DNA from 4 places in the Tritonibacter scottomollicae genome. Region 2 is predicted to be linked to each of the others. Evidence: riboswitches for the same ligand, from Rfam matches in the RefSeq annotation. Region 2 holds a riboswitch; each other region holds the start of a gene.
What was found. A riboswitch is a leader RNA that binds a small molecule or an ion and turns the genes downstream of it on or off. The one in region 2 is predicted to bind cobalamin.
Positions count from the first base shown of each region.

Region 1: it holds a riboswitch for cobalamin, as region 2 does, so the genes downstream of both, R1T40_RS10565 (DUF1636 domain-containing protein) here and nrdH (glutaredoxin-like protein NrdH) in region 2, are expected to answer to the same signal.
Region 3: it holds a riboswitch for cobalamin, as region 2 does, so the genes downstream of both, R1T40_RS10635 (CbtB domain-containing protein) here and nrdH (glutaredoxin-like protein NrdH) in region 2, are expected to answer to the same signal.
Region 4: it holds a riboswitch for cobalamin, as region 2 does, so the genes downstream of both, R1T40_RS00635 (aromatic ring-hydroxylating oxygenase subunit alpha) here and nrdH (glutaredoxin-like protein NrdH) in region 2, are expected to answer to the same signal.

Region 1 is NZ_CP136704.1:2,072,382-2,078,017, reverse strand. It holds gene cobN (cobaltochelatase subunit CobN) at 1-118, opposite strand, end outside; gene cobW (cobalamin biosynthesis protein CobW) at 269-1,303, opposite strand; gene R1T40_RS10565 (DUF1636 domain-containing protein) at 1,320-1,802, opposite strand; cobalamin riboswitch at 1,912-2,148, opposite strand; gene cobO (cob(I)yrinic acid a,c-diamide adenosyltransferase) at 2,201-2,848, shown strand; gene glpD (glycerol-3-phosphate dehydrogenase) at 3,090-4,679, opposite strand; gene R1T40_RS10550 (DeoR/GlpR family DNA-binding transcription regulator) at 4,672-5,466, opposite strand.
Region 2 is NZ_CP136704.1:220,340-225,975, forward strand. It holds gene nrdE (class 1b ribonucleoside-diphosphate reductase subunit alpha) at 1-1,670, opposite strand, end outside; gene nrdI (class Ib ribonucleoside-diphosphate reductase assembly flavoprotein NrdI) at 1,652-2,074, opposite strand; gene nrdH (glutaredoxin-like protein NrdH) at 2,090-2,311, opposite strand; cobalamin riboswitch at 2,412-2,604, opposite strand; gene R1T40_RS01740 (GFA family protein) at 2,687-3,067, opposite strand; gene R1T40_RS01745 (PAS domain-containing sensor histidine kinase) at 3,512-5,143, shown strand.
Region 3 is NZ_CP136704.1:2,088,652-2,094,287, forward strand. It holds gene R1T40_RS10620 (cobyrinate a,c-diamide synthase) at 1-391, shown strand, start outside; gene cobA (uroporphyrinogen-III C-methyltransferase) at 388-1,119, shown strand; gene R1T40_RS10630 (DUF1636 family protein) at 1,116-1,451, shown strand; cobalamin riboswitch at 1,562-1,775, shown strand; gene R1T40_RS10635 (CbtB domain-containing protein) at 1,816-1,986, shown strand; gene R1T40_RS10640 (CbtA family protein) at 1,991-2,689, shown strand; gene R1T40_RS10645 (hypothetical protein) at 2,761-3,258, shown strand; gene cobF (precorrin-6A synthase (deacetylating)) at 3,357-4,121, shown strand; gene R1T40_RS10655 (CYTH domain-containing protein) at 4,406-4,879, opposite strand; gene R1T40_RS10660 (ParA family protein) at 4,876-5,636, opposite strand, start outside.
Region 4 is NZ_CP136702.1:151,564-157,199, forward strand. It holds gene R1T40_RS00625 (sensor histidine kinase) at 1-1,630, opposite strand, end outside; gene R1T40_RS00630 (response regulator) at 1,710-2,441, opposite strand; cobalamin riboswitch at 2,954-3,159, shown strand; gene R1T40_RS00635 (aromatic ring-hydroxylating oxygenase subunit alpha) at 3,298-4,524, shown strand; gene R1T40_RS00640 (hybrid-cluster NAD(P)-dependent oxidoreductase) at 4,531-5,598, shown strand.

The DNA.
Region 1 (5,636 bases), 1.9 Mb from region 2:
AGGCGCCGAGATCGCTGTCGGAAAAGGACAGCACCACCAGATCGCCGGGGGTCTGCCCGACGTCATAGGGGGTGTCTGTTTCTCCGAGCCCGTGGCTTTCGCGGAAGACGACGTGCATGAGGTTGGTCCGCTTCGTTCAAATCGGAGAGGGCAGCGTCCGACCCTGTGTGGGTGCGAAGCGCCCTCCCGGGGGGAGGGTCGGGCGCTGCCCGGCGTGTCCGCCGGGCGGGACCTCATGGCGAGAGGTCAGCGCCCTTGGTGTTGAAACTCAGGCCCCGAGATCGGCGTGGATGCCTGCTGTGTCGATGTTATCATGCTCGGCGATTACCACCAGCTGGGTCTTGCGCGGCTGCGTGCCCCAGGGTTGGTCGTATTGAGCGCGCAGGCGTTCGCCCACGGCCTGTACCAGCATGCGCATCGGTTTTCCTTCCACGGCCACATAGCCCTTGACGCGCAGGATGTTGCGGGCGCGGGCCATCTCGATGATGCGAGTTTGCAGCGCTTCGGGATCGGATACTTCGCCCATTTCGACCACGATGGACTCAAAATCGTCATGTTCATGATCGTGGTGGCCGTCATGGTGGCTTGGGCGCGCGTCGAGATCGTCTTCGGCGGCAGCGCCAAGGCCAAGGATCACGCGGGGATCGATCACACCTTCGGTCATCGGCAGGATCGGCAGCTTGCGCGGGGCCTCGGCTTCGATCACCGCGCGGGCCTTCTCGACGCCCGCCTCGCCGGCCAGATCCGCCTTGGACAAGAGCACGATATCGGCGCAGGAGATCTGGTCCTCAAAAACCTCGGACAGAGGTGTTTCGTGATCCAGGCTCTCGTCCGCCTCGCGCTGGGCCTGCACGGCGTCCAGATCGGGGGCAAACTGGCCTTTGGCGACGGCCTCGGCATCGGCCAGGGTGATCACCCCGTCCACCGTGATGCGCGAGCGGATGGCGGGCCAGTCGAAGGCCTTCAAGAGCGGCTTCGGCAGCGCCAGACCGGAGGTTTCAATGACGATATGCTCGGGCGGTTCCGGCAGCGCCATGAGGCTCTCGATAGTGGGGATGAAATCATCGGCCACGGTGCAGCAGATGCAGCCATTGGCCAGTTCCATGATGTTCTCCGCCGGGCAGCTCTCGTCGGCGCAGGATTTCAGGATGTCGCCATCGACACCGGCAGTGCCAAATTCATTCACCACCACGGCGAGGCGCTTGCCTTGCGGGTTCTGCATCAGGTGACGGATCAGCGTGGTCTTGCCGGCGCCGAGAAAGCCGGTGATGACGGTAACGGGGATCTTGTTCAATGTGCTCATGGTCGGCCTTTCAAGGTCAGTCCTGCGCCAGTGCGGCAGGGGGCATTTCTGTGGGGGCGTCGGAGCCCTCGGACGAGGCGTTTGATGCCGCCGCCGGGGACAGCTCGACCCCGGGCATGGAGACCGGCGGAATGCGGGCGATCGACTGCTTGCGGAACACCACGGGGCGTTCGCGCCAGGGCACAAATCCGGTGTCGGTGGCGGCATAGGCGGCAGCGCCTGCGAGGATGTCGTCCAGATGGGTGTCGGGGTCGAGATCGCCGTAGATATAGCTCCAACGCTCCGGCCCGCCGGAGAGATGCAGCGTGCAGCTGCGGCTGCAGGCGGAGAGGCATTCGACGCCGCGCACGGTGACGCCCTCGGGCAGGGGGGCGCCTGCAAGGCGATCCGCAAGGATGCGTCCCGGGCGGATGGCCTCCGGGTCGGCGCCTTCGGGACGGCAGGTGGTGCAAACGGTCAGGACAACCGGCTCCGGGCTCTGGCTCGGGGTGTCTCCCATGCGGCCTTGTCTCCTCCTTCTGGGCGGAAGCGGGGCCGGGCCAGCAAGGGGCACCGACGCCATGGAGTGACGGCAAGCCCTCGACCGGTCGCGGAACACCCCGTCCGCCGGTTCAAAACGCGTGTTGGCAGGTCTCCCGGCTTGCGGATGCCAGGGCGGATCTGCCCTGACGGTCATCCCGCCTTCCCGGTGCGACCCCATCGGGGTATGCGCCAGTGGCGTCGGGAGACCTCTCCGGTCACGGTCGCGGGGGCGGCTGTGCTTGAGGGCGCGCGGGACGCCCATGTCACATTCCCTCTTCGCCCGAAGGGTGTCATCTTCGGGAACCAACGAAATTCCCTTGCGCCATGGCGGCACTCTTTGTCAAGACATGGGGTCAGACAGCAGGAGTGACCCCCGTGAGCGACGAGACCACCGCAAAGACCGAAAACGACATCTCTGAGGAGGAAGCGGCGCGCCACGCCTCCAAAATGGCGAAGAAGAAGGCCGCCCGCGACCGGATGATGAAAACGAAGGATGGCGAAAAAGGCCTGATTATCGTCCACACCGGCCCCGGCAAGGGAAAATCCTCCTCGGGATTCGGCATGGTGATGCGCTGCATCGCCCATGGCATGCCCTCGGCGGTGGTGCAGTTCATCAAGGGCGCCTGGCAGACCGGCGAGCGCACGTTGATCGAGGAGAATTTCGCCGACCTGTGCCAATTCTACGCCATGGGCGAGGGCTTCACCTGGGAAACACAGGACAAGGCCCGCGATATCGCTGCCGCTCGCGCCGGTTGGGAGAAGGCAAAGGAGATGATCCTGGACGAGCGCAACACCATGGTGCTGCTCGACGAGATCAACATCGCGCTGCGCTACGAGTATCTGGATTTGCAGGAGGTTCTGGAGTTCCTGGTGGAGCACAAGCCGCCGATGACTCATGTGGTGCTGACTGGGCGCAACGCCAAGGAAGAGCTGATCGAGATCGCCGATCTGGTGACCGAGATGACGCAGGTGAAGCATCCGTTCCGCGCCGGGATCAAGGCGCAGAAGGGTGTGGAATTCTGAAGCGTCGGGCCTTGTGGCTGGTCTTGGGATGCGAGGCTCTGCCTCGCGCTCCGAGGTATTTGGAAAAAGATGAAGGGGTTGTTGCGACCTTTGGTTCTGCTGTGCAGGTCAGGGGAGCTGACCTATTGTTTCGTGCGCGAAACAACGGGGCAGTCTTGCTGATACTTTTTATGCGCGTTGCAAGAGTTGCGCGCGCATAAATCTGGGGCGCGCGCAACAGGGGGCATCAGGGGTAGACCTGTCAGGCCGCCAGTTGTGCGGCTCTGTCGCGGATATAGGTATCGACGGCGGCGCGCTCTGCCTCGTTCAAGCGCAGGCCCAGTTTCGTGCGCCGCCAGAGATAATCCTCGCCCGAGCGCACCCACTCACGGGTGATCGCCCAATCGAGTTCCCGGGCGGTGATCGTCGCGCCAAAGCTTTGGCCCAGATCAGCCTCTTCCTTGGCGTCGGACAGTAGGTCCCAGGCCTCGGTGCCATAGGCGCGCAGCAGGCGGCGCACGGCATAGGGCGTCAGGAACGGGTAGTCGCGGGCGAGCCTGTCGCGCAGCTTTGCCACATCCTCCACCGGGAAGTCGCCGCCGGGCAGCGGCACGCCGGCGGTCCAATTGTCGGAGAGGTCGGGAAAGGCCTCGCCGATCTTGGCCAGTGCGGCCTCGGCCAGTTTGCGGTAGGTGGTGATCTTGCCGCCAAACACGTTCAAGAGCGGCGCCTGCGTCTGATCCAGGGTCAGCACATATTCGCGCGTTGCGGCGGAGGCGGAGCTGGCGCCGTCGTCATAGAGCGGTCGCACGCCGGAATAGGTCCAGACGATCTGATCGCGGGAAACGGGTTTTTCGAAGTAGTTCGACGCAAAATCAACCAGATAGTCCTGTTCTTCCTCGGTGCAGACCGGCTTGGTCTCTGGGTCGGGATGGTCCGCATCAGTGGTGCCGATGAGGGTGAAATCCTCCTCGTAGGGGATGGCGAAAATGATGCGACCGTCCTGACCCTGGAAGAAATAGCAGCGCCCGTGATCGTAGAGTTTCGGCACGACGATATGGCTGCCGCGCACCAGTCGCACGCTCTCTCGGCTGTTTTGGCCCAGCTTTTGACGCAGCACATCCGCCACCCAGGGACCGCCCGCGTTCACGAGCATCTTGGCGCGGCGCGTGGTCTCTTCGCCGGTGGCGAGATCCTTCAGACGGATCTCCCAGTGGTCGGCGTGGCGGGTGGCGTTGACCACTTCGGTGCGGGTCAGGATTTCCGCCCCTCGGGTCTCGGCATCACGGGCGTTGAGCACCACGAGCCGGGCGTCCTCGACCCAGCAGTCGGAATACTCAAACGCCTTTTTGAACTTTGAGTTCAGGGGCTTGCCTGCCTCATCCGTGGTCAGATCAACGGTTGAGGTGCCGGGCAGGATGCCGCGTTTGCCAAGCGTGTCATACATGAACAGACCCAAGCGGATCAGCCAGGCCGGGCGGCGGCCCTTCATCCACGGCATGAAAGTGGTCAGCAGCTTGGATGTCGGCGTGGTGTTATCGAACCGCATGTCCTTGTGGAAGGGCAGCACAAAGCGCATCGGCCAGGAGATATGCGGCATGGCGCGTAGCAGCACCTCGCGTTCGATCAGCGCTTCCTGCACCAGCCGAAACTCGAAATACTCCAGATAGCGCAAGCCCCCGTGGAACAGTTTGGTGGAGGCCGAGGAGGTGGCGGAGGCGAGATCGTTCTTCTCTGCCAATGCGACCGACAGGCCACGACCGGCGGCGTCGCGGGCGATGCCGCAGCCGTTGATGCCGCCGCCAATGACAAAAAGATCGGTGATGTCGGAGGTGTGAGCTGTATCAGTCATTTTCGCTGCTTTCGGTTTCCGGGTTGCCGTCCGCAATGAGGATTCGGGTGCCGGAGGCGGCTGCGGCCTCGGCGAATTCCGGCGGTACGGGGCGGTCGGTGATGACAATATCCAGCTCCGCCAGCGCGCAGATGCGCACCGGAGCGGAGCGGTCGAATTTACTGCCGTCGCAGATCAGGATGCGGGTGCGAGCGTTTTGCAGGATGGCGCGGGCGACGGAAACTTCGCGGGCGTCATGGTCGAGGATGGCACCGTCCGCATCGAGGGCAGAGGCACCGATCACGGCATAGTCGACCTTGTAGCGGTTGATGAAGGCCACCGCCTCTTCGCCGACAATGGCGCCATCGCTTTGGCGGATAGAGCCGCCGACAAGGATCAGATCGCGTGTTTCCTTGTCCATCATCATATTGATAATATTGATATTGTTGGACAGGAGGGTGAGCCCGGCATGGCCAGAGAGTGCGCGTGCCACCTGTTCGGTGGAGGTGCCTATATTCAGCGCGATGGAGCAATTCTCCGGGATCACATCGGCAGCCAGCACCGCCATGGCGCGTTTGCCGGCGGCATTCAGGCTGCGCCGTTCCCCGTAGCCGCGATTGGCGGCAGAGGCGATGCGCACCGCGCCACCATGCACCCGGCTGAGTTGGCCACGCGCCGACAGGTCGCGCAGGTCGGTGCGCACGGTCTGCAAAGACACACCAAAGCGGCGCGCGAGGTCTTCGACCTCGACACGATCCTGCGCTGTGAGCAGGGAGAGGATTTCGTTTTGGCGGTCGCTTGCGTCCATTGGCTTTCCTTTTCGTGGTCAGGTATAGCGAATGGCGCGCGTTTTGTCACGTACGGATTTCGTTGTGATGTGTCGAGGGTGTAAAGCGAAAGCCCTTCGCGCAAATGCACAAAGGGCTTTCGCTTCGCATTTGGATTGAGGTTCGCCCGGACAAGGGCCGGGCAGCCCCC
Region 2 (5,636 bases):
GGCACATTGATGCCGGCGCCCTCGAACAGTTCGCGCACGCGGTCGGTCTCCGGCAGCCAGTCCCGGTCGACGTATTTGGCAAAGAAGCTGCCATCGGCATAGGTCGAGTCCTCAAAGCCCTTGAACCGTGTGCCTTTTTCTTGTGCCAGCGTGTTGGAGGCACTGAGAGCGTGAAATAACACGGTGCAGAAGTAGATATTGGTGAAGTCGATACCCTCAGCTGAGCCGTAATGGATGCGCTCGCGGGCGAGGTAGCCATGCAGGTTCATCTGGCCAAGACCGATGGCATGGCCTTCGTCATTGCCCTTGCGGATCGAGGGAACACTATCGATGGCGGACATTTCCGACACCGCATTCAATGCCCGGATCGCGGTGCCGACGGTGCTCGCCAGATCGCCGCCATCCATGGCGCGGGCGATGTTCATGGAGCCGAGATTGCAGGAAATATCGGTGCCCATCTGCGCGTAAGAGAGGTCATCGGTGAACTCGGACGCGGTGTTCACTTGCAGGATCTCGGAGCAGAGGTTGGACATCGAAATCCGACCGGCGATCGGGTTGGCCGAATTCACCGTGTCCTCAAACATGATGTAGGGGTAGCCGGATTCGAACTGGATCTCGGCAATGGTCTGGAAGAAGGCGCGGGCGTTGATCTTCTTCTTGCGGATCTGCGGGTTGTCCACCATCTCGTGATATTTCTCGGTGACCGAGATTTCCGAGAAGGCTTTGCCATACACCTTTTCCACGTCGTGGGGCGAGAACAGATACATGTCCTCGTTCTTCTTGGCGAGCTGGAAGGTGATGTCGGGAATGACCACGCCAAGGCTCAGTGTCTTGATGCGGATCTTCTCATCGGCGTTTTCGCGCTTGGTGTCGAGGAAACGCAGGATATCCGGGTGGTGGGCGTTCAGATAGACCGCACCTGCGCCCTGCCGTGCGCCCAGCTGGTTGGCGTAGGAGAAGCTGTCTTCCAGCAGTTTCATCACCGGGATCACCCCGGAAGACTGGTTCTCGATCCCCTTGATCGGGGCGCCATGCTCGCGAATGTTGGTCAGCATCAGGGCCACGCCACCGCCGCGTTTGCTGAGCTGCAGGGCGGAGTTGATGCCGCGCCCGATGCTTTCCATGTTGTCTTCCAGCCGCAACAGGAAGCAGGAGACGAACTCGCCCCGCGCCGTCTTGCCGGCATTCAGAAAGGTCGGCGTGGCAGGCTGGAACCGGCCGTCGATGATCTCGCCCATCAGCTGCATCGCCAGCGCTGCGTCACCCCGCGCCAGCGTCAGCGCATTCATCACCACCCGGTCCTCGTAACGCTCCAGATAGCGCTGCCCATCGCGGGTCTTCAGCGTGTAGGAGGTGTAGTATTTGAACGCCCCCAGAAAGCTCGGGAACCGGAATTTCTTGGCAAAGGCCGCGTCCCAGATCTGGTGGAGGAAACTGCGCTCGTATTGATCAAGCACAGCCGCTTCATAGAAGCCTTCCTTGACCAGATAGGACAGCTTTTCCTCCAGCGAATGAAAGAAAACGGTGTTCTGGTTCACATGCTGCAGGAAATACTGCCGTGCCGCCATGCGGTCGGCGTCAAACTGGATCTTCCCCTCATCATCATAGAGGTTCAGCATCGCGTTCAGGGCATGATAGTCGAGATCGGCGGTTACGCTTGCGTCAAGCATGTCTGGCTCTCCTGTGCTGCCCAGAACCGGGCAAGGCCCGCGCGGATGCGGGTAATGTCTGTTTCGGTTCCCGCCAGTTCAAAGCGGTAGAGAACGGGGACGCTGCACTTGCGTGCGATGACCTCACCGGCAAGGGCAAAGGTCGCACCAAAGTTGCGGTTGCCTCCCGCGATCACGCCCCGCAGGAGGGCGCGATTGCGTGTGTTGTTCAAAAGCCGAATGACCGGCTTGGGCACTGCGCCGCGCCCTTCGCCGTCGGCGAAGGTCGGAGACACCAGTACAAAGGGCGCGTCCAGCTCAGGCGGCGGCCCTGCCTGCGGCAGCCGCAGAGCCTCCAGCCCGAGGCGCTCCACCAATCGGGCCGTGTTGCCCGATCGTGAAGAGAAAAAGACGAGCCCGGCCATCCGATCAGCGCCGGATCAGGCCAGACGGCCGATCAGGTCGGGGCGAAACCCGGCCCAGTGCTCTTGTCCGGCGACAACCACAGGGGCCTGACGGTAACCAAGGCCCTGTACCATTTCCATTGCGGCAGCATCTTCGGTCAGATCGATCACGTCGAAAGAAATTCCCTTCGCCTCGAGTGCGCGGGTGGTGGCGGTGCATTGCACACAGGCGGGTTTGGAATAGACGGTGATGCTCATCAGCAAAGGGTCCCTCAGGTTTTGTCTGCTTGGACGAAAGGGGACACGGAACCCGGCGCCGAAACAGCACCGTGTCACGCGTCCGGGCCCTCCGCCGCGGTCGTCGTTGTCTGCTTTGGCAGGTCTCCTGGCTTCACGGCTCAAATGCCCAATCCCGCCTTCCCAATGCGTCTTGCGCATCAGTGGCCCAGGGTGGACTTGCCGCTTACAGTTGCGGGGGCAGCGTCGGTTTTTCACCGATTTCCCTCATTGCTTGCGAGTCGCCTCACAAGAACCAAAGCAACACGATATTGATGCAGATCCAGCAAATGGTCAATATATGGTGTATGGTTTCTTCAGGGAAGTTTTCCACAGAGGCATGTGGATAGCTGCGCGCTAGTCGTCTTGGTGCCGGTTTTGATCGTGTTGTGGGCGGCCGTCGAGCGCAGGAAGCCAGCTTTCACGCCGCTGCACCCATAGTTCATACTCTGGCGCAAACATGTCCGGCTTATCCAAGGCGCCAAGATGCACTTCTATCTCATCGCCGCTTTTGGCGAAAACGGAGGACCCACATGTAGGGCAGAAGTACCGCTCCTGATAGTGGCGCAGATCACCGCTGACGGTCACGTTTTGCTGCAAAAATACTGCGGCGCAGTAAAAGACCGCACCATGATGCTTGCGGCAGTCGAGACAGTGGCACATGCCAACGCGCATCGGCGGTCCGACTGCTGTGATCCGGACACTTCCACACAGGCAGCCCCCTGTCTCCGTCGTCATCTTGCGCCTCCACATCTCGCGTGCACGACAGTTTAGCATGTCACGTCGGTGTGATGAAAGGTTCTCATGGTGACAGGTTCGCTGGCGGCGGGCCGACGGGCCGGGCGGTGTTCCGTTCGGGAAAGCTCGGAGAACGCCATTTATTGTGCCGCCAGTACATCAGCCCGACGCTGTATGCACCGTCGCACCCTGGCAGAGCCCGTAAATCCCCTCCGGCGTTCTTGTCTCTTGCCGACGGCATCCCTCATCGCGAGGGTCTGGGCGCTGGCAGGTATGCAGGCGGATGTCGTCATGCCCAAGGCTGCGCAATTCAGCGCATTTGAACCTCCGGAAGACCTCCATGTTCAATTTTGGTTTAGAGAAACTCGGTACTAGGATATGCTCGGTTAGATGTTGCCCCCGGCATACTGCGGTAGGTGCTCTCCTGCACAAAGGGACAAACGCGTGAAACGACTGCAAGTGAACGAACTCTATGCCATATTGGATGCTATAGGCATGGCGGTAATCGTTTTGGAAGTCGGTGACGACCAGATCCCCCGATATATCGCGATCAACAAACGGTCGCGGGAAATCGCACAGCTTCCCGAAAGCGGCTGGTTCGGGAAATCCGCTTTGGAGATATTTGGCGGCTCCACTGGTGCACGTGCCCTTGCAGTGCAGCAGAATGTGGTGCGGACGGCCAAGGCCACGACATATGAGATAAATTTGCCTGCCGTTCTGGGGACGCAGTATATTCGTAACACGATGACCCCGGTTTTTGACGAAGTGGGGAAGCTTACTCATCTGGTGGGGTCCGTCGAAGACATCACCTCTGAACGTGAACGCGATGTTGCTTTGGAACTCACGCGGGTCGCCAAAGAGAAGGCGGAGCAAGCGAACAAGGCCAAGGAGAGATTTCTTGCCAATATGAGTCACGAAATCAGAACCCCAATGAATGGGATTCTGGGAATTTGTGAGTTGCTGCAAGAAACGGAGTTGGATCAGGAGCAGTCGCTCTTTGCGAATACAATTTTCAATTCTGCAAATGCATTGCTTAAGATCGTCAATGATGTTTTGGATTTTTCACAGATAAGATCTGAAAAAATCGAACTGCAGCCCGAATTGTTCTCACTTCGTAACTTAGTTGAAGACGTCGCGGTGCTCTTGTCGGCCAAGGCGGCATATAAGGGGTTGGACTTTCGGGTGAACTACTCCGAGGATGTGTCATCCATATTTTTTGGGGATGTCACCAAAATTCGGCAAGTGTTGCTGAACCTGATAGGAAACGCGATCAAGTTCACCGATGAGGGATATGTTTCGATCACGATTTCCGAGACCCCGCAGGCACTGACATGCCCGCTTTGCGTTGAGGTTTCGGACACGGGATGCGGAATTGAAGAGCGCAAACTTCATAGCATATTCTCTGCCTTTGAGCAGGCGGATGGTTCGCCAAAAACGCGCACGGAAGGCACGGGACTTGGGCTCGCGATTTCCAAAGCACTTGTCGAGCGCATGGGCGGCGAGATCACGGTCAAATCGAAGTTTGGCGAAGGGTCTACCTTTACAGTTCGGCTTGATTTGACGCCTGGGTCTTTGAGCGACGACGGGGCTCTCGCTGAAGAGGCAGCGGCCTCATCCGCTCTGCTTGCAGCAAAGACAAACACTGATCCGGTTGCCCTGGCAGAAGAGGCGCGGGAAGAGCTGCGCGGAATGAGAATACTCGTGGCTGAGGATAATAAGACAAATCAGCTGGTCGTGGAAAAAATGCTGAGGAACTCCGGTGCCGATCTCCATTTTTCGGAAAATGGCGCCTTGGCATTCGAGGCCTATCTTGCTGGCCAATACGATTTGATACTGATGGATCTTTCAATGCCTGTCATGGGCGGCTTGGAAACCGTTCAAAAAATCAGACAGCATGAAGACGCAACCGGGCAAACGAAGAGCAAGATTATCGCTCTGACGGCAAACGTTCAGAAAAGCGATGTCAAAGCCTGTAGCGAAATTGGAATGAATGGCTTCTTGTCGAAGCCGTTTAGAAAGCATGAGTTGCTCGCCTGCCTTCATGCCTTGGCGGAAGATGCTACTCTGATCTCGTGAGTGTCAAAGAGGGGGTGGAGCCGGCGCGGCGGAGTATCCCCACGTCCGCCGCGCCTCGCTCTTTTGTCATTCGCACCATGAAGCTTGCGACAGACGCAAGCGACGCCGCATCCGCATCGATCTTCTTCTCCAAACGTCCGGGGTACATCTTGCCCTGTGATGTCGCTCGATCACCGCAGGGACGGGACGGCGCGAGGATATAGATTGAGGTGTCTATACGGGCCTCAATGCGCTTTCCTGCGGGGCGATAGGCTGATCGAAAACCAAATGCCAACGCGCTGTTCGTCGCTCCAAATGCTGCCTCTGGGGCAGGGGGCGAAGAAGATCTGCGTGTGGCTGAGGTGGAAGAATGCCCCGTGACGAGGGGCGCGCCTGAAGGCTGATCGGGCTCGACATGTCAGGCGACGGTCTGTCAAATTTTAACGAATAGGCCAGCTCTCGAAACGGCGCGAACTGCTTTGATTGTGGCAAAAGTGACAGATTCTCACCCATC
Region 3 (5,636 bases), 1.9 Mb from region 2:
CGCAGGCCTGCAGAAACATGCGCAGACGAAGCCGGTGCATGGCGAATGCGGCGGCTACATGGCGCTTGGCACCGCGCTGATCGACAAGGCGGGCACCCGGCACCAGATGGCCGGGCTCTTGGGGCTGGTCACGTCCTATGAGAAGCGCAAGTTCCACCTCGGCTATCGCCGCGCGGAGCTGCAGGCGGGCATGCCGGGCTTTGACACCGGCGACTTCCTGCGCGGGCATGAGTTCCATTACTCCACCATTCTGGATGAGCCCGACGCACCACTGGCGCGGGTCATGGATGCGGATGGCAACCCGGTGCCGGAGACCGGCTCGATTAAGGGCAACGTCACCGGCACCTTCTTCCATCTGATCACCGCAGAGCATGAGGGAGAGCACGCATGAGTGGCTTTGTCAGCTTTGTTTCCTCCGGTCCCGGCGATCCGGAGCTGTTGACGGTGAAGGCCGTAAAACGGCTGGAGGCGGCGGATGCGGTGCTGTTCGACGATCTGTCCTCGGGGCCAATCCTGGACCATGCCCATGCGGATGCGGATCTGGTGGGGGTCGGAAAACGCGCCGGGCGCCCCTCGCCGAAACAGGACCACGTCAGCAAACTGCTGGTGGAATACGCGCAATCCGGCGCCCAGGTCGTGCGGCTGAAATCCGGCGACAGCGGTGTTTTTGGCCGCTTGGAGGAAGAGCTGACCGCCCTGCGCGCCGCTGGCATCAAATACGAGATCATTCCCGGCGTCACCGCCGCCTCGGCCGCAGCAGCGGCGGCGGGCATTCCGCTGACGCGGCGGCTGACTGCGCGGCGGCTGCAGTTCATCACCGGCCATGACGTGACCGGCGGGTTGCCGGATCACATGAACCTCGCCGCCCTTGCCGATCCGGAGGCCACCACGGTGGTCTATATGGGCAAACGCACCTTTGCGTCGATGCTGGCGCTGCTGTTGGACGAAGGCCTGCCGCAGGACACGCCGGCGCTGGTGGCCCTCGGCGTCTCCACCCCGGCGCAGGAGCTGCACCGCACCACGGTGCAGGCGCTGCCTGAGCTGCTGGAGCGCATCGACAGCGCCGCGCCGGTGCTGATCCTTTACGGTCCGCTGGCGGATGAAGACGCGCCCGCATGACGCAGCCGACGCTCACGCTCTGCCGCAGCTGCAGCACTGCCGACCCGGACCTGCCACGACAGATCTCCGCGGCGCTGGCGGCGGCGGGGCTGAGCGCGACGCTGCAGCAGGTCGACTGCATGTCGGGCTGCGACCGCCCACAGACCCTGGCGATCCGCCAGAGCGGCAAGACCGCCTATCTGTTTGGCGAGATCACATCAGCGGATCTGCCCGATATCCTGACGTTCCTGCGCCTCTATGCCAGCAGCGCCGATGGCACGCTGCCGGATGCAAGGCCGCTGGGTGAGCTGCGGTTCAAGGCCATTGCCCGCATCCCCGCAGAGCTGCCCTGACCGCATCGCCAGAGGCTATCCGCCCTCCGCAAGCCCCCTGAAGATCACGGAACTGCCGCGAACAGCGCCTCCGGTGGCGTATTCACGCTTGACCGGAGCAAAGCGCGCAAGGCACAACAGATGCATACGGTGTCTGATGATGCAAAGCATCGGGACTGAAACGGGAATGAGGAACGGCGGACCCAATCGCGGCGCCGAAGCCCCAACCGCCCCCGCGACTGTGAGCGGCGAGCGACATTCTGAACCCACTGGCCTGCGTGCCGGGAAGGAGGATGATCGCCGTGACCCGCGAGTCAGGAGACCGGCCGTATGGAACGAGAACTTTATGTCTGCCGTCGGGTGTGACGGCACGGAGGACACACACATGACGACCAAGACGCTTACCTCGACCACATCCGTCTCCAGCATCATCCCGGCGCTTTTTGCCGTGGTTCTGGGTCTCGGCATCATCACCGTGACCGGCCATGTGCAGGCCTCGACCCTGCATGATGCGGCGCATGACGTGCGCCACGCCACCGGCTTTCCCTGCCACTAAGACCATGCTCGCACGTATTCTGACCAGCGCGTTGTTCGCTGGCGCTGCAGCGGGGCTGATCGTCGCCCTGCTGCAGCTTTTCTTCGTGCAGCCGGTGCTGTTGCATGCCGAACTTTATGAAACCGGCGCGCTGGTGCATTTCGGCGGTGATCCCGTCAGTGCCCATCCCGAGCTGCCGGGCCTGTTCGATGAGCCGATGCGCAACCTGCTGAGCGTCCTCTTCACCATGCTGACCTACACCGGCTACGCGCTCGTTCTGGTGGCGCTGATGTCGCAGGCGGAGCGTCAGGGCCATGTGGTCACCGCACGCCACGGCATCATCTGGGGGATTGCGGGATTTGTCGCCTTTCACTTCGCGCCCGGCTTCACCCTGGCCCCCGAAGTGCCCGGCGTCGCCGCCGCCGATGTCGGCGCGCGTCAGATCTGGTGGGTGGCCACCGTTGCGACCGCCGGCGTTGCCATGTGGCTGATCGCCTTTGGCGGCAAGCTGGTGTCCTACGTGGTGGCGGCGCTGCTGCTGATCGCCCCGCATGTGATCGGCGCGCCGGAACCCGATACGTTCACCGGCCCGGTGCCGACCGAGATCGGAGCGCTGTTTGCCGCGCGGGCCTTTGGCATCGGCATGGCCGCCTGGGTGCTGCTGGGCGCCTTTGCCGCCTATTTCTGGCAGACCGAGTCCGCCCGCGACGCAGCTGCAGCGTGACCCAGAACGCCTGATGATCCCCGCCGCGCACATCGCGCCCGGCGGGGATTTCCATATTGAAGGAAGACCCCATGTCCCGTTCGCTCGCCCTGTTTGCCATCGGTCTTGTCTTTGGCGGCGGCATCGGCTTGGTCACCGCCGCCGGAAATGGCGTGACCTTTGATGGCCACGACCACGGCGACCCCGCCCATCATGGCGGCGGCAGTCAAGCCGAGATGGCCGCACATGATCACTCCGCCATGGTCAATATGGCCGCTGGCCCGGAGGCCCCGGCGCTGGAGATTGCACTGACCCCCGATCCGATGTCGGGCTGGAACCTGCACGCGATGCCGCAGAATTTCCGCTTTGCGCCCGAAAACGCCTCCGGCGCTGATTTGGAGGGCGAAGGCCACGCCCATGTCTATGTCAACGGCGAAAAGATCGGGCGGCTCTATGGCCGCTGGATGCATATCGGCACGCTGCCCGAGGGTGAGGTGGAAGTGAAGGTCTCGTTGAACTCCAACAGCCACGGGGTTATCGCGGTTGACGGCAACCCGGTCGAGGCTGCGGTGACCGTGGACACGCGCTGATGGTGCGCTCCTGAGACCATGCCCTTGACCTGCCCCGGACACGGCACCAAGACCGGGGCAGATCTGACCGCCCATTTATTCTTGAGAGATTGCGCCCCATGCTCCACCTCAGCCTGATCGGTATCGGCACCGGCAACCCCAAGCATCTGACGTTGCAGGCGGTGGAAGCGCTCGGCGCGCAGGATCTGATCCTGATCCCCAACAAGGGTGCAGGCAAGGATGACCTTGCCGGGCTGCGCCAGGCGATCTGCGCCGAGGTGCTGGCGGGGGTCGCGCAGCCGCCGAAGATCGTCGAATTCGACCTGCCGGTGCGAGATCCAGCCACTGCCGACTATCGTCAGCGAGTGGATGACTGGCATGACGCGATTGCCGAGGTCTGGCAGGCGACCATGGCGGCGCATCTGCCGAAGGGGGGACGCGTGGGGTTTCTGGTCTGGGGGGATCCGTCGCTCTATGACAGCACCATGCGAATTGCCGAGCGTCTGCGCGCGCGGGTGGGGATGCAAATGCAGGTGATACCGGGCATCACCTCGATCCAGGCACTGACGGCCGCCCACGGCGTGCCGCTGAACGGCATTGGCGCGCCGGTGCAGATCACCACCGGGCGACGCCTGCGCGATCACGGCTGGCCCGAGGGCTGCGACACGCTGGTGATCATGCTGGACGGGGATTGCTCATTCCAGAGCCTTGAAGTGCCCGAAGAGGTGATGATCCATTGGTCTGCCTATGCGGGCATGGAGAATGAGATCAATATTGCCGGGCGCCTGTCCGAGGTGCAGGCGGAGATCCTCGCCACACGCGCCAGCGCCCGCGCCGATCACGGCTGGATCATGGATATCTACCTGTTACAGCGTCTGACCTAATCACCTGACCTGACCTGACCTGACCGCTCGGCCTGGCCGCGACGCGTGTCCTCATCAGCGGGGGCCTCCCGCCCGTCGCTGGCCGTGCCAGAGGCACAACCGCTCCCGTTGGGCATGGCGCCGGACCTGACGGTCCGGCGCCGCAGCCTGTCCGTAGGACAGGCTGCCCGGCCCAACCCCAAGCGGGGTCTTGCGTCAGCAAGGGACTGCGCGGGGGCGGGAGCTCCCCCTGCCCGACCTCCAACGGTCTGATTTCGGCGCGACACCACGGGCTCAGGCGTGGCTCAGACAGCGCCCTCCGGCAGGCCATGCACCGCGAGGGACTTGTTGCCGAACCGCTTGTCCTCTGTCACCTCGCGCCCGAACCATTCGGGCGGCACGAAGGCCTCCGCCGCAGCCTCATCGGCGAACTCCACCTCAACCATCTGCAATGGTGCCAGTGTGCCCTCGAAAATGTCGAACTCATACCCCCAGCCATCCGCCAGCACGCCGGTCCAGCGGGTCTTTTCCAGCCGCCGCCCTTCGGTGCCGGGCCAGAAGGTCTCATAGACCGTCCGGGTGATCTCCGCCTCGCGCTCTTCGCGCACCCGGCCCGCGCCGCCCTTCTGGGTGAGGAAGAACCGTTCCCCCTTCTGGCGCAGGCGCAGTTCGGTGCTGTCCTCCAACGCTGTCAGATAGCCTTGCTTGACCGGTGTCGCCGTGGCTGCGGTCAGATCGGGGCGCTCCGCAACCAGGTACTTCCGTTCGATCTCTTTCATGGCGATCCCTTTGTTCTCATAGCTGTCTTCCCCCCCGACACATGGGCGTTCACCTCGTCGAACAGCGCCAGATAGGCCCTGCCCGCCGGGCGCGTCCTTGCAAAGCACAGCGCCGGCTCACGATACACGCCCATCTTCTCCACATCGGTGGAAAACGGCAGCTCCGTGGACAGGAACAGCTTGCCATAGCTGTCACGCAGCCGCGCCATCGTCTCGCCATGCAGGGTCTTGCGCCCCTGCACCATGGAGAAGAAGGTCAGCAGCTTTGCGGTCTTCAGCCCGCTCTCCTTGAAAAACGCAAACAGCTGTTCGAAGCTGCGTTCGGAGAGGGTGGTCGGGATCACCGGCACCACCACCCTGTCGGCGGCCTTGAACACCGCCTCCGACAGCGAGGAGATGTTGGGTGGGCAATCCAGAATGATCACGTCATAATCGCCATCCACCGCTTTCAGCGCCTTTTTCAGGCGCGAGCGGCTGTTCTTCATCCGCGACAGAAACACGTCAAAGTCGCGGAAGGTCAGGTTGGCGGGCAGGATATCGAGGTTCTCGTAATCGCTGCCTCGGATCGCACGGGTGAAGCGGTCCACATCCTCAAAGAACTGCGTGTCCTTCAGCTTTTTCGACGGCTTCACCCGAAAATAAAAGCTCGACGCGCCCTGCGGGTCGAGATCGCACAGCAGGGTGCGTGCGCCGGACTGCGCATAGGCATAGGCAAGATTGACGGCCGCGGCGGTTTTGCCGACGCCGCCCTTGTTGC
Region 4 (5,636 bases), on a different replicon from region 2:
CATGCGAAGCGACATAGGCGAATTGATCGAGTTCGGCGTTGGATCTCTGCAAGGCCGCGATCAACGCCTCTGAGCGTTCTGTGGCGGCCGCCCGTCTCGTTACATCCCTAATCATGGCAATAAACCGCCCCTCACCTGCATATGTGGCGTGCTGCAATGTCAGATTGAGCACGATACGGGAGCCATCCGATCGAGTCATCGTGAGTTCGCGCATTCCAGCCTCCTCGGCGGCATGCGCATATGCAGCATCTTCTAGCAACCCTTGCGTAGCCTCTGCGTCAAAACCCAAAAGTTCCAAGAAGCGTGCGCCGCGTAATTCCGGTTCAGAGTTGCCGAGGATACGGCTGGCGGCGGGGTTTGCATCTTCGATGCTCCCGTCCTCGGATAAGGTCAGGATGCCTTCAGAGATATTGCTCAGAACCATGTCGAGGCGCTGTGTTTCGTGGATCAAGTCATTGGTCAGGCGTGTGAAATTCTGCGCTATGTCGGAGATTTCATCGTTGCCGCGGTACCTGTTGCTCAGTGGGTGAAGGGTCTGGCTGCTCTCGTTGATCTCAGACAGCAATACTTGCAGGGGGCGGAGCAATTTTGCAGAGAAGAGGTACCCGAGACCCGAGGCAAGGATGGTCAGCCAGAGCGCGTTGCCGACGTTCCGCCAAAGCTCATCCCGTGCCGCAGAGTACAAGTCATGCAGGTCGACCGTGGTTGCGATTCTGAACGTAAACGGGACCATTTCATTTCCGGTGTCGACCCGGCTGATGTACACGCCAATTTGATCTTTAAAGTGAACCAATCTACGTTCTGGAAAACTGGCAAGTTGCTCTAAACTTATCGTGTCTGGTTTGTCTTCGATATTGGCGTAGAAGTTTCTGTCGCCATCAGCGACAGGAATGCCCGCGATTTCAGAATTTTCAACTGAATAAAAGGTTTGTCCCAAGTCTTCGGAGCTGGAAGGGACAGTAAGCAGACTCGCAATATCTGCGTTTACCACGATCGCCCCGAGCAGGTTTCCGTGTTCGTCAACAACGCGTTTCATCGACCGCAGCATCGGAGGTCCTGATACCCTTTGGTGCTCCCGGTTGCGGGTAACGTTCGAAAACAGAATGTCTGAAGTGGGATCGGCCTGTAGAGCTTTAATATATGGTTCTTCGCCCTTGGACTGAAGGTCGTCTTGAGGAACGACTTGGACATCTCCATTGTCTTGATCTACGCGGGCGAATTCAGACCAGTTGTTTTCTGCCAGGATCAGCCGAATCTGACTGTAGCCACTGCGATTGCCGATGATGCTGATGAAAAGCGTTTCAAGCCGAGCGCGCCAATCGGCGAGTGTTGACCCATCCAGCGGATCGCGGTTGTCGATCGCTTCGCGGGTCCGGATGATCCCGGAAATTGGCGGGAAGCCAACGATCATCTCCGAATCCTGGCGCATTTTTGTCAGCGTATCAACGATGTAGCGCGTGTGTGTTTCGTGATTGCGCTGTATCAGCTCTTCTGCGTGAGCGTGAATACGTTGAATGGTGTCTTGATAATTGATGGCGAAGAAGACACTGAAAGACGCTCCAGAAACAAGGCATACTACCAGCGCGACTTTTAGCTTTATAGAGATCCACCTTGGCGACACGATAGTCACCTCTCCGGATAAGGAATTCAAACCTGCGCTACAGTAAAACCGCTGCGCCTAACTCATGTGTATGCCGGGGCGGGTACCCCTACTGAAGGCGTTTTCGCAACTCGGTGACCGTAAGGCGACGACCCTCACCCACGACGCTTTCAAGATCGTCCATAAAGGCTACCAGATCCTTTGCACCGCGTTCAAACATCGACAGGTTCGAGAGCAGCGTCGGGTCGATAGCATCATCGCTGCGCGCCTGCATCTTGACCGCTCGCACGCCCATCATGCTTCTGCGCAGTAGCTCGCGCATTTCTGGCCCGCAGCTCACCATGAAACGTTCAAAAATCGACTTTAGCTCTGACTCTGACGCGCGCGCATCCGTGAGCGCCCCGTAAAGCGCACGTCGTTCGATGGCCGATGTCACCGATTTTATCAGCGCATCAACCGTGAGTTCGTCCTTGACGATATAGTCGGCACACCCCCGACGCATGGCTTCGACTGCAACATGGTAGTCGACCGAGGACGTGAGCATGATCGGAACCGCGCCGACCTGATCTTCATGCGACAGCAGGATGCCAAGCGCGTCGAGGCCTGTATCCATGCCCAGATCGTGGTCGATGAAGACCAGATCGAACGCGTCCACATCGAGGCATTCACGCATTTCAGCCAGGTTTGCAGCTTCGGTAAAATCTACCATGAGCCCGGCTTTGCGACAGATCTTCAGCAGTCGCATACGATCAATTTCGTCATCATCAATGGACAGGACGTTCAGGAGAACCGGTTTCGCTCCCGACATCAGTGCGTAGTCTTGTACGTTCATTTTTGACATGTTTTGACCTTTTACTAACAACAAGTTGCGGTTGAAGCCGTACTGCTCCTTGCACCGCACCTGAATGTTATCCCCAAAGATAACGTGTTTTCAAAAGAAAGACTTGTCGAATTGAATTAATGAACTCCTGCTTGAATGCGGAAAGCCGTACCATTTAATTCGCCAAACCATCGCATATGTTGCTTTTATTGGAGCGTTTGCGCCCACTTGATGATGGTAAAACGGACAAAAGCACGTCTCGATGTTCTGAACACCGACATCGTGTGCGGCATGGATACGCGGCGCGCCCTTACCATCTGCGGCATGCGGTCAGGACCATCGAAGATCCCTGTGCGACCCCCGTGTTCGCCACGCCGAATGCATCGGCGCGTATTGAGCGCTCCGTTGCGGTCATGTCTGTCTTGGGGGGCGGTGTGGACGACGCCGAGCAAGAATTGTGGCGCGGGCGTCGCGCTTGTCTCGAACTCAATAAACAATGTCGCAATTCGCGGATCTGGTTTTTCGAATCTCGGTACAACTCAGTCTCAAGAGGTGCTGCGCGGAGCGATCCGTGTGGAGAATTTGGGAAGCCGGTGAAACTCCGGCGCTGCCCCCGCAACGGTCATGGAACCCGCGCGCGCGACATCAGCCACTGGGTGGAGGACCCCGGGAAGGCGTTGCGCTCCGACCAATTGGTCAGTTCCTGAGCCCGGAAACCAGCCTCAACAGATATCGTCAACCGCGGGCGGCGGTTTGGGCATCTTGCAGGGCGCGGCTTCCTCCGCCGCGGCCTAACGGGTTCCCTGTGCCGTCCGAACAACCAACCAACCGCAGTCGCGCCGCACATGTCGGACGCAGGCGGCAGGGGAGTCAGGAAATGAACAGCAATATCAATGCGCTGATCGCAAACCACCAGCCGGGACACGGGCTGGCGCAGGCATTTTACAACAATGCTGATGTGTTCCAGACCGATCTGCAGGAGATTTTCTACAAGGAGTGGCTGTTTGCCATTCCTGCCTGCGAGCTGGAAAAATCAGGCAGCTACGTCACGCAGCAGATTGGCACGTACAACGTGATCATCGTGCGCGGGTCCGACGACGTAATCCGTGCGTTTCACAACTCCTGCCGTCACCGGGGATCGGTGATCTGCAAGGCGAAGAAGGGCAACAACCCAAAGCTGGTCTGTCCCTATCACCAGTGGACCTATGAGCTGGATGGCCGCCTGCTGTGGGCCCGAGACATGGGACCGGATTTTGATGCCAGCAAACACGGTTTGAAGACAGTGCACTGTCGTGAACTTGCCGGGCTCGTCTACATTTGCCTTGCGGATGAGGCGCCGGACTTTGAGCATTTTGCAGAGATCACACGCCCCTACCTGGAGGTGCACGACCTGTCGAATGCCAAGGTTGCCTATGAGAGCTCGATCATCGAGCAGGGCAACTGGAAACTGGTCTGGGAAAACAACCGTGAGTGTTATCACTGTGGCGGCAACCACCCGTCGCTATGCCGGACATTCCCGGATGATCCATCGATCACCGGTATCGAAGGCGGCGAAACGCCCGCAACTCTGCAGGCGCATTTCAACCGTTGCGAGCAGGCAGGGATGCCGGCGGAATTCTATCTGAACGCTGATGGTCAGTTCCGCGTGGCCCGTATGCCGCTGAAAGAGGGCGCCGAGAGCTATACGCTCGATGGTAAGACCGCAGTGCGCCGCTGGTTGGGGCGGGCGCCGTTCGCCGATGCCGGATCGCTGTTGAAGTTCCACTACCCGACCACCTGGAACCACTTCCTGTCGGACCATTCCATTGTGTTCCGGGTCACTCCGATCAGTGCGACCGAAACCGAAGTCACCACCAAATGGCTGGTCCATAAGGATGCTGTTGAAGGGGTGGACTATGACCTCAACCGACTGACCGAGGTCTGGATCGCAACCAACGACGAAGACCGCGAAGTGGTCGAGTACAATCAGATGGGCATCAATTCACCTGCCTACGAGCCCGGTCCCTATTCCCAGGTTCAGGAAAGCGGCGTGCTGCAGTTCGTGCAGTGGTACCTCGATACCCTCAAGCGCAATTGCGCCCCTCAGACCTTGGCGGCGGAGTAACAGAACATGCCGAAAATCAGTGAACGCACAATCTGGAAAGATACTGAGATGCTGGAATGCGTCTCCATCATTCCAGAGATGGAGAACACCGCCTCATTCACCTTCAAGGCGCCATCCGGGGCGTTGTTCGACTTTGATCCCGGTCAGTTCATGACGTTGGAAATCCCGGTTCCGGGTGGTCCGTTGCACCGGACATATACAATCTCCTCGTCGCCGTCGCGGCCACGCAACGTGACGATCACAGCCAAGGCCCAGGCGGACAGTATCGGCACCCGCTGGATGCTCGACAACCTGCGCCCCGGCAGCCGGATCAAGGCGATCGGACCCGCTGGTCTGTTTACGAATGCAAACAGTTCAGCAAAGAAATTCCTCTTTATTTCTGCGGGCTCCGGCATCACCCCGATGATGTCGATGACCACCAATATGTGGGATGACGGCGATAATCTGGACATCGTGTTTGTGAACTGTGCCAAACGCCCGTCGGAGATCATATTCCGTCAGCGACTGGAGCAGATGGCGAGCCGCTCAGAAAAGCTGGACCTGAAGTTTGTTGTTGAAGAGCCGGACCTCTATCGGCCCTGGACCGGATATCAGGGTGTGTTCAATCAGCTGATGCTGGGCCTGATGGCCCCGGATTATCTTGAGCGCGAGGTCTATTGCTGCGGGCCGGAGCCTTTCATGCAGGCGGTGCGGGATGCGTTGGCCGGTCTCGGTTTCGATATGGACAACTACCATCAGGAGAGTTTCCACGCGCCGGTTGCGAATGAAGCCGAACAGCCTGATCTCGATGATGTTGTTCTCGATGACGAGACCTCGGCAGAAATCACCTTCGCAACATCCGGGGTGACCGCCAAAGTTGCGGAAACGGACACGGTTCTGGCTGCGGCACGGGCCAACGGGCTGAACATTCCGTCCGGCTGCACATTCGGGGTCTGCGGCACCTGCAAAGTGAAGAAAACCGCTGGCGATGTGCACATGGTCCACAATGGCGGCATTTCGGATGACGACATCGAGGCCGGCTATATTTTGGCGTGCTGCTCCAACCCGATCGGCAAGGTTTCTGTCGAAATTTGAGCCTGCTGACGGTCAAAAGAATCCCCCGTCGCGCCTAG